DNA from 3 places in the Micromonospora sp. NPDC047187 genome. Region 2 is predicted to be linked to each of the others. Evidence: riboswitches for the same ligand, from Rfam matches in the RefSeq annotation. Region 2 holds a riboswitch; each other region holds the start of a gene.

Region 1 (3,223 bases), on a different contig from region 2:
ACGCGGATCCCGTCGGCGAGTCGGGGCTCGTCGGCGGCGAATTCGGACCAGGAAGCCATGTGGGCATTCTATCGAACAAATGTACGAGCAGCGACCTCGACGCGCTGGTCACCGGCACCGAATCCGGCCACTTTTGGCAGCGCGGCTATGGTGGTCCGATGCTGCTCTCCGACCGCGACCTGGTCTCCGAGATCAAGGCCGGCACGCTGGGCTTGGAGCCGTTCGAGCCCACCCTGGTCCAACCGTCCAGCATCGACGTCCGACTCGACCGGCTGTTCCGGGTCTTCAACAACCACCTCTACACCCACATCGATCCCGCGATGCAGCAGGACGACCTGACCTCGGCGGTCGAGGTCCCCGACGGTGAGCCGTTCGTGCTGCACCCGGGGGAGTTCGTGCTCGCCTCGACGCTGGAGGTCATCTCGCTGGGTGACCAGCTCGCCGGCCGACTGGAGGGCAAGAGCTCCCTGGGCCGGCTCGGGCTGCTCACGCACTCCACTGCCGGCTTCATCGACCCGGGCTTCTCCGGTCACGTGACGCTGGAACTCTCGAACGTGGCGAACCTGCCGATCACCCTCTGGCCGGGCATGAAGATCGGGCAGCTCTGCATCTTCCGGCTCTCCTCGCCGGCCGAGCACCCGTACGGCTCGGTGGTCTACGGCTCGCGCTACCAGGGCCAGCGGGGGCCGACACCCAGCCGCGCCTGGCAGCACTGGCGGACCTGGCCCACCCGCTGAGGTTCAGCAGCTGGCCCCGAGACGACGAGGGCCCGCCGCGACGGATCGCGACGGGCCCTTCGATCACTCGGGGTCAGCCTGGACGGCCGTAGCTGTGGATCGGGCCGTCGTCGACCTTCTTCATCTTGACCGGTTGACCGGCCTGCGAGGCGTGCACCACCCAGCCGCCGCCGACGTACATGCCGACGTGGTGGATGTCGCTGTAGTAGAAGACCAGGTCGCCGGGGCGCAGGTCGCCCTTGCTGACGTTCTTGGTTACCCGGCTCTGCGCGGCGGCGTTGTGCGGCAGCGACACGCCGGCCTTCGCCCAGGCGGCCAGCATCAGCCCGGAGCAGTCGTACGAGTTCGGGCCCTCGGCACCCCAGACGTAGGGCTTGCCGATCTGCGCGCAGGCGAACTTGACAGCGGTGCCCGCGGCGCCGCCGGGGTAGCTGCCCGGGCAGGGTGCCGGGCGCAGCGGACCGCCGCCGCCACTGCCGTACACCTTGAGGCGCAGCTTCTGCAGGCGGTCGATCTCGTCGTTGATCTGCTTCTTCTTCGCCGCCAGCTGAGCTTCCGTGCGGGTCAGCTGGGCCACCATCTCGTCCAGTGGCGCCTTCTGCGCGGCCAGCTGGTCGCGCAGGTCGGCCACCTGGCGTACGTCCTTCTGCTGGTTGTGCGCGAAGCGGTCGAGCATTTCGAGCTGGCCGACCACCTCGCTGGGCGACCGGCTGCCCAGCACCGCGTTGACTGTCGAGACGTTCTCACCCTTGTAGGCGCGCACGGCCAGGGCGCTGACCTTGTTCATCGCGGCGTCGACCTGGCGCTCGAGCGGAGTGATCCGGGCGGCCAGCGCGTCTGTCTGCTTGCGCTTCGCGGCGAGGTCGGTGCGGGTGGCGTTGTGCCGTTCGATGATCGGTTCGAGCTTGTTCCAGTCGGCGTCGATCTGGCGCTCGATCTCGGCGACGGACGGGTCGGCGTGGGCCGCCGTGGCACTGCCGGTCAGAACGACGGCGATGCCGGCCAGCGCGGCGAGTGCGGTGGTGAAGCGGGACCAGCGTGGGCGCGGCACGATCGACGCCGGGCCGGCTGATGCCGACCGCTCGGACGACGGCCGCGGGGCATGGAGTGCCACCGGGTTCCGTACTCCTTCTTCCTGACCGCCTACCGGGTTAGCTGACGGGTTCGGGCGGGAAGTCGGCGCCCTACCGCAGTGGCTGCGGATTCACCCCGAGGGACCTGGGTCCCCGGTTCGCTCGGAAACGACTCGGCGGTGTCGGTCCGTTACCGCCCGGGCTGGGCGGAGCTGCTGTCGGGCCAACAAATGACCAGAGTAGAGACGTCTGTTACCGATCCGCAACCCGTGCGGCAGTGACACTCCGTACGGATTGAACGAGGTAACCGACCGTGTGTGAAGAATTCTTTCCATCCACTTCGATAGATAGAAAGGTATTGACGCGACCTCCCGGACGGCGCGATGGTGACCTGACCTCACTCCGCGAGAATCTAGGGGGTTCGATGCACCATCCAACCCTGTCGACCGGCTGGCGCGGGCTGCTCGCCGCCACAGTGGTCGCCGCCGCGACCACTGTGCCACTCTCCGTCGGCCCGGCCGCCGCAGCGCCCACCACCGACCGCCAGCAGCAGTACGCCGCAGCGGCCACCGAGTACGGCGTGCCGGCCGTCGTGCTGCTCGGCGTCTCCTACCTGGAGTCCCGTTGGGACACCAACGCCGGTACACCGAGCACCAGTGGCGGCTACGGTCCGATGCACCTGACCGACGCGCGGCACGTGGCCGCCCTACCCGGACGCGGCCACCACGACGCCGGCGCCGAGGACCCACGCGGCGACGACTCCCGCACCGCCCGCGTACCCGCGCCCCGGCCGGTCGAGGCACCCGCGCCATCCACCGCCGCGTTGCAGACCGTCGACGCCGCCGCCACGCTGACCGGCGCCACCCCCGAGGCACTGCGCACCGACGCGGGCCTCAACATCCGGGGTGGGGCCGCGCTGCTGAGCGCGTACCAGAGGGATCTGGGCGCGCCGGTCGGCGCGGACACCGACCCGGCGGCCTGGTACGGCGCGGTGGCACGCTACTCGGGCGCGGACAGCGCCGACGCCGCGGCGGCCTTCGCCGACGAGGTCTTCACCACCATCGGCGCGGGCGAAGCCCGGGTGACCGACGACGGCCAGCGGATCACCCTGCCGGCCCGCGCGGTGCGGCCCGAGCGTTCCTGGCTGGACCGGCTGGGCCTGCGCCGGCTGGCCCGCCCGGACGGGGTGGAGTGCCCCCGCACCATCTCCTGCGAGTGGATCCCGGCGCCCTACGAGGCGTTCGGCGACGGGGACTACGGCAACCACGACCTCTCCGACCGGCCCGCGCGGCAGAAGATCGAGTACATCGTCATCCACGACACCGAGGCGAGTTGGGCCACGACCCTGCAACTGGTCCAGGATCCGACCTACGTGAGCTGGCACTACTCGCTGCGCTCCGTCGACGGGCACAT
Region 2 (3,223 bases):
CAAGCGACACGACTTCACGCTCACCACCAACTACCGCAACTCGGCGGAGATCTTCGCGGTGGCGGCGGCGGAGATCCGTCGGCTCTACCCGGACCTGCCGCTGCCGACCGCCGTCCGCTCCACGGGGGTCGAGCCGGTGGAGCTGGTGGTGCCCGCGACGGGGTTGGAGACCGCGACAGTGGAGGCCGCCGCCGGCCTGCTGGCCGAGGTGGAGGGGACGGTCGGGGTGATCACGCCGGTCCCCCGCCGGGACGAGGTCGCCGGGTGGCTGGGCGCGCTCGGCGCGCCGAGGTTGCAGGTGGTGACCAGCCTGGAGGCCAAGGGCATGGAGTACGACGGGGTGGTGCTGGTCGCGCCGAGCGAGATCCGGGCGGATCCGGGTGCCGGGGTGCGCACCCTGTACGTGGCGCTCTCCCGGGCCACCCAGCGGCTCACCACCATCGACCCGACCGGCTGACGCGCGCGGACTGCCGCCGGCGCAAGGCGCCGCCCGTACACTTGCACACATAGCGATGTGAGCATACATTTGACCGGGTCCCGACCAGCGGCGGAAGGTGGTTCTCGTGGGCGCAGGTCATGACCACCACCATGGGTCCGTCGCCAATGCCGCACACCAGCACCGAGGTCGACTCTGGGCGGCATTCGGGTTGCTCACCACCCTGATGGTGGTCGAGGCGGTGGCCGCCCTGCACACCGGCTCGCTCGCCCTGCTCTCCGACGCCGGGCACATGTTCACCGACGTGCTCGGCATCGGGATGGCGCTCGCCGCCATCACGGCGACCCGGCGGGCCACCGGCGACCCGCAGCGCACCTTCGGGCTCTACCGACTCGAGGTGCTCGCCGCGCTGGCCAACGCCGTCCTGCTCTCCGGCGTCGCGATCTACGTGGTGATCGAGGCGATCCGCCGCTTCGGCGACCCGCACCAGGTCGTCGCCGGCCCGATGCTCGCGGTGGCCGTGCTCGGCCTGCTCGCCAACATCGCCGCCTTCGCGCTGCTGCGCGCCGGAGCCCGGGAGAGCATCAACCTCCAGGGCGCCTACCTGGAGGTGCTCGGTGACCTGCTCGGCTCGCTCGGCGTCATCGGCGCGGCGCTGCTCATCACCGTCACCGACTGGTGGTGGGCCGACCCCCTGGTCGCGGTCGCCATCGGCGTGTTCATCCTTCCGCGCACCTGGCGGCTGGCCCGCGCCGCCGTCCGCATCCTGGTGCAGGCCGCCCCGGAACACCTCCAGGTGACCGCCGTGCACGACCGGCTCGCCGCCGTCCCCGGTGTCGTCGAGGTGCACGACCTGCACGTCTGGACGCTCACCTCGGGCATGGAGGTGGCCTCCGCTCACCTGACCATGGCACCCGGCGCGGAGGTCGGCGCGGTGCTCACCGCGGCGCGTACGGCCCTGCACGACGACTTCCGCATCGAGCACGCGACGTTGCAGATCGAGCCCGGCGCCGCTTCCGGAGCGTGCGGCTCCATCGAATGGTGACGGAGCCGTAATTTTCCGTGCTGACGCACGCACCGTCCGTCACATTGGCTGCAGCGGCCCCATCGGCACCGGTAGGCTCGGTCCCGGCCTCCACCAGGCGGCGCCCTCCCGGCGCCGGTGGCGGTCGCCGCCTAATCGCCCAACTGGGCGAACCGGGGAACCATGTTCCTGGGGTGTATCCGCGTCAGCGGTAGGGATCTTCCGTCCCGAACCCGTCAGCTAACCCGGTCGGCGGCTGACGGAAGGACATGCGCAGTGGCACCAGCACGACCACCCGCCGCCCGACTGGCGGCACTGATCGTCGCGATGTTCGCCCTCGGCGTCGCGCTTCCGGCCGGCACCGCCTCGGCCTCCCCCCCGACCGGCCTGCGGGCCGCCGCACCCGACTCCGACGAGGAGGGCGGCACCCCGGCGTTGCGCGCCCAACTCGAGGCGGCCAGCAAGGGCTACCTGGACGCGAAGCGCGCCCTGGACACCTCCGTGCAACGGCAGAAGCAGCTCGCCACCCAGCTGACGACCATCGAGGTCGAGATCGGCCAGCGCAACGGCAAGGTCGGCGAGATCGCCGAGGTGGCCTACCGCACCGGCCGGCTCGGTGCGATGTCGGCGCTGCTCAACAGCAACACTCCGGAAGGCTTCATGGACCGGGCGGCCGCGCTGGACGCGGTGGCGGCCAACGAAGACCGGGTGCTGCGCGACCTGCTGAACAGCAAGGACAAGGCCAACCGCACCCGGATCGCCCTGGACGGCGAGATCAACGAACAGCGCAAGCAGGTCGCGGTGATGGCCAAGCGCAAGGAGCAGGCCGAACGGGCCCTGACCGTGGCCACCACACCCAAACCGCAGACCACCGCCGACGGCGGCTCCAACCGGGGCACCTCCAGCGCCAACGCAAAGGCCGCACCGCGCAACTCCGACGGCTCCTGGCCCTCCGAGTCGTGCAGCGTCAACGACCCCACCCCGGCCAACGGCTGCATCACCCCACGCACCCTGCACGCGCTCAACCAGGCCAAGGCCGCAGGATTCACCCGGTACGTCTCGTGCCACCGCCCCAGCGGCTCCGGTGAACACCCGAAGGGCCGGGCCTGCGACTTCGCGGCGCAGAAGGGCGGCTTCGGCGGGGACGCCACCGGCGGCGACAAGACGTACGGCAACAACCTGGCCGCGTACTTCATCCGCAACGCGGACCGGCTCGCCGTGCTCTACGTGATCTGGTACAGGCAGATCTGGCTGCCCAGCAGCGGGTGGAAGTCGTACAGCGGGGCGCACGGCACCCCGTCGACCGACCACACCAACCACGTACACCTGTCGGTCTACTGACCCACGCGTCGTGATGCCTGTGAGTCACCCCGGTGGCTCACAGGCATCACGTGCGTCCGGGGCCGGGCTACGTCGCCGGGCGTACCCCTGATGTCGTCGCTCGTCGGACGACCCGGCAGCGGTCGGCGGGCAGCATCGCGGTATGCCTCGGATCCGACCCAGCACCCGCAAGGCGCTGCTCACCCTGCACCTGGTCACCTCGCTCGGCTGGCTCGGCGCCGACCTGGTGCTGCTCACCCTCGGCATCGCCGTTCAGCGGGGCGCCGACCCGGCGGTGGTCTATCCGGTCACGGCCCTGGTCGGCACTGTGCTGTTCGCGCCGCTGAGCGTCCTGGTCTGGCTGATCGGCGTCGCCAGCTCACTGCTCACCCCGTGGGGCCTGCTGCGCCACCGCTGGGTGCTGGTCAAGCTCGTGCTGACCA
Region 3 (3,223 bases), on a different contig from region 2:
CAGCGGCGACGCCCAGCCGTGGCCGGCGAGGTCCGGTGCCAGCCACCGCCCGGGCCAGTGCTGCTCGAGGTACGGGGCCCAGGGCAACCACACGTCCCCGGTCGCTCCCATGCCGTGCAGCAGCAGCAGGACCGGCCTGCGGCCGGCGTGACCACCCGTCTTCTCCACCACGGCCGCAGTCTCCCACGGTTCACGGTCGGGTACGAGAGCCGTCGATGACGGGACCACGCGGACAGACGCCGCGGGCGCCGGCCCCTTGTGGAGGACGGCGCCCGCGGCGGTCAGCGTGCCCGGGTCAGGCGGAGTAGCCCCGGCTGGTGATCCAGTTGGCCAGGTCGATCGTGGTGATCCAGTACGACGGGTCGGCCGGGTTCGCCGAGTCGGCGATGCGTACGGTGCGGCCGTTGTCCTTGTAGCCCACGACGGCGATGTAGTGCCCGCCGCCGTAGGAGTGCCAGCCGCCGTCGGTGTCGGTGGCGTCGCCGACGACGTTGGCCACCACGCCCCGGCCGTCGGTGATGGCCTTCACCACGTCGGCCTGGAGCCGGTCCATCTGGGCCGGGCTGGGCGCGCCGGGGAACATCCGGGTCCGGTACGGGGAGCCCTTCACCTCGGCGTTGAGCACTCGGGTGGTGTCCTCGGCCGAGTTGGTGCCCATCTCGGTGGTGCCCAGCTCGGCGCCGAGCTCCTCCTGGGTGCGGTCGATGCCGGCGGCGCTGAGCGCGTTCCGGGTGGCCGCCGGGCCGCAGTTGTAGTAGGTGTTCTGCGCCTCGTAGTCGTAGTCGAGCACCTTGGTCGCGGGCGGCTTCGGCCGCTCCGGCTTCCGGGTGAGGTCCGGGTTGCTGCTGGCCTTGGCGGCGGGCGACGCGGCGCTGGTGGCCGGGGCGGCAGTGGTCGGTGCGGCGCTGGCCGAGGGGGAAGCCTCCCGAGCCTCGCCGCGGGAGGCGGCGACGTCGCTGCGCATCTCGGCGACAGTGGTCGCGGTGCGCTGGCCGGCCGGGGCGTCGTCGGCAGTGGTGAGCAGGGCGCCGGTGGTGGTGGCGATCGCGAGGGCCGCGGCGGAGGCGGCGACGATCTGGTACGGGCGCTCGGTGGCGAGGCGGCGGAGCTGACGCTGCAGGGTGTGCTTCACGGGGTCCTCCACGGATCGGGGGGAGAGCGGCACACCGGGGCCGGACCGGTATCCGGGCAGGCGCCAGCGCGCGGACCGTGGTCCGCGGATGGTGAACCGCTCAGGGGAACGCCCGGCGTGGCCGGGCGGGGAAGGCGATGACCCGGGGGTCAGCTCACCGTCACTGGACGGATGAGCGGGTGCACCGCCGCGCCGTGGAGGCGAGGGAACAACCGAGGGGTGGAAAGGTGCTGCACGAGGATGGGACTCCTTCCGACACCGCCTACCGGGTTAGCTGACGGATTCGGGCGGGAAGACGCCCTACCGCGGGCCGTGGCTCGCGGATTCACCCCGGACTTACTGGTGGGTCCCCGGTTCGTTGATCACGATTAAGCGGGTCGGTGCGGCGTCGCGTCTTGCGATCGGTTACCGCACCGGACGGGACGACACTACTGGCGTCTCAACGCCCTGCCAAGCCAGGTTCACCTGCGTAAACCCCAATTGGCGCGACAATTTCTGCGCGTATTGCCGATGATGTGACTCGATGGGACAACCGGTTACGGCGACGCCTGCGGGCGACAACCGGACAGGCCGCAAAGAACGCGGCCACAATCGCGGGATCAATGCCGCCGATCGCGTCGGACGTCCGATTTCCCGATTGGGTGACCGGCCTCACATCACGGATTGGGCTCAACCCACCCGGGCCGGGCGCCACAGTGCCACGACGGCGGGACGCAACGCCCCGGCCACCGTGCGGCGCGCGGGTACCAGGGTCGGGCGGAGCCGGGCCGCCGCCGCGTACGCCTCCTCGGCGAGGGCACGAGCCGACTCGGCGGCCAACTCCGCGTCACGCCAGGCGGCCCGCTCACGGCCGGCGGCCACCTGGTAGTCGGCCAGCCGCGCATCCCGGACCACCCGGCTGATCAGCACCTCCTGCTCGACCGGGTGCCGCCGGGGATCCCAGCCGCGCCGGTGCCCGAACACGTCGCCGAGCTGCGCCATGGTCAGCTCCCCCCGCCAGTACGCAGCCATCACCGCCCGGTGCAGATAGCGCTCCCGGGCGGCGTACTCGGCGGGGGTGTGCGGGGTCTGCGGGGTGGGCAGCGCACCGGCGCCAGCGAAGCGACGCGCTGCGGTGTCCGCCTCGTCGTACCCGATCCAGGCCCGCTCCAGCTGCTCCTGAGCAGTCAGCCAGGCGGCACGCCGCCGCTTGGCGGTGGTGGCCGCGCCGGCCGCGGCGACGGCCACCTCCTCGGCGTAGCGGCGCAGGTCCACGGCCTCGGCGGCGGCCACCTCCCGAGGAGTGGGCCCGGCCGGGAGCGGGTCGTCAGTGGGCCGGTCCCGTTCGGGGCGGGCGGCCAGCACGGAGAGCAGGCCCAGGGTCAGCAGGAACAGCGTCGACCAGATGGCGGCGGCCCGCGGCACCTCGGTCACGAACTGGTAGAAGACGACTGTCTCCATGGTCGGCACCTCGGGGAGGATGAGCAGTGCGATGGGGAGCCGCGCCGATCAGCGGGCCACTGTGGGCCACGGGTCGGCGGGTCAGGGAGCGGGTGGGTCGACAGGGCACGGTGGCGGGACGGTCGTCCCGGTGGCTCAGCGCCCGGGTGGGGCCCGGGAAGCCCGACCGCTCGTACCGTCGAGGAGGGGCAGCCGGCCGAATTCGGCCGCGCGGACCGGCAGCACGCCGGCCGCGATGGCGCCCTGATCATCGGGGAGCGCCACCGGCGTGTCGACCGACCATGTCGGGACGGACTCCTCGGCGGCCTCCGGCGGTATCGCCGCGGCCGGGCGGGCAGCACCGGGTGCCGCGGAGTGCCGGCAGGAGGCCGCCAGCGGGCCGGCGGCGACAGAGGCCGGCACCGCGCTCGACGTCGGCACCGGGCCGGGTGTTGCCGTGGTGGCCGTGGCCGGGCCTGCGCCGAGCGCCAGGGCCGCGACGACGGCGAGGCTGGTCAGCACCCGAGTCGCCCAGCGCGCCACCCACCACAGCGGACAGGTGAACGCGACCGGAAGCACGCCCCAACGCTACCGTCGCGCCGAGCCGGGCGCACCGACCACGGGCGTGTCGGATCGCGCCGCGCCGACCCGTTGACCAGGGTGGACGTTGTC

The links. A riboswitch is a leader RNA that binds a small molecule or an ion and turns the genes downstream of it on or off. The one in region 2 is predicted to bind cyclic di-AMP.
Region 1: another riboswitch for cyclic di-AMP. It lies ahead of ABZ794_RS09685 (NlpC/P60 family protein); the one in region 2 lies ahead of ABZ794_RS25480 (hypothetical protein).
Region 3: another riboswitch for cyclic di-AMP. It lies ahead of ABZ794_RS11365 (C39 family peptidase); the one in region 2 lies ahead of ABZ794_RS25480 (hypothetical protein).

Annotation. Positions count from the first base shown of each region.
Region 1 is NZ_JBEYUF010000004.1:97,080-100,302, forward strand. It holds gene ABZ794_RS09675 (pyridoxamine 5'-phosphate oxidase family protein) at 1-59, opposite strand, end outside; gene dcd (dCTP deaminase) at 159-737, shown strand; gene ABZ794_RS09685 (NlpC/P60 family protein) at 811-1,851, opposite strand; cyclic di-AMP (ydaO/yuaA leader) riboswitch at 1,864-1,999, opposite strand; gene ABZ794_RS09690 (peptidoglycan recognition family protein) at 2,235-3,223, shown strand, end outside.
Region 2 is NZ_JBEYUF010000020.1:10,840-14,062, reverse strand. It holds gene ABZ794_RS25490 (AAA family ATPase) at 1-457, shown strand, start outside; gene ABZ794_RS25485 (cation diffusion facilitator family transporter) at 564-1,481, shown strand; cyclic di-AMP (ydaO/yuaA leader) riboswitch at 1,600-1,731, shown strand; gene ABZ794_RS25480 (hypothetical protein) at 1,788-2,801, shown strand; gene ABZ794_RS25475 (hypothetical protein) at 2,944-3,223, shown strand, end outside.
Region 3 is NZ_JBEYUF010000005.1:65,379-68,601, reverse strand. It holds gene ABZ794_RS11370 (alpha/beta fold hydrolase) at 1-171, opposite strand, end outside; gene ABZ794_RS11365 (C39 family peptidase) at 296-1,144, opposite strand; cyclic di-AMP (ydaO/yuaA leader) riboswitch at 1,377-1,517, opposite strand; gene ABZ794_RS11360 (hypothetical protein) at 1,802-2,572, opposite strand; gene ABZ794_RS11355 (hypothetical protein) at 2,708-3,130, opposite strand; gene ABZ794_RS11350 (acyltransferase) at 3,222-3,223, opposite strand, start outside.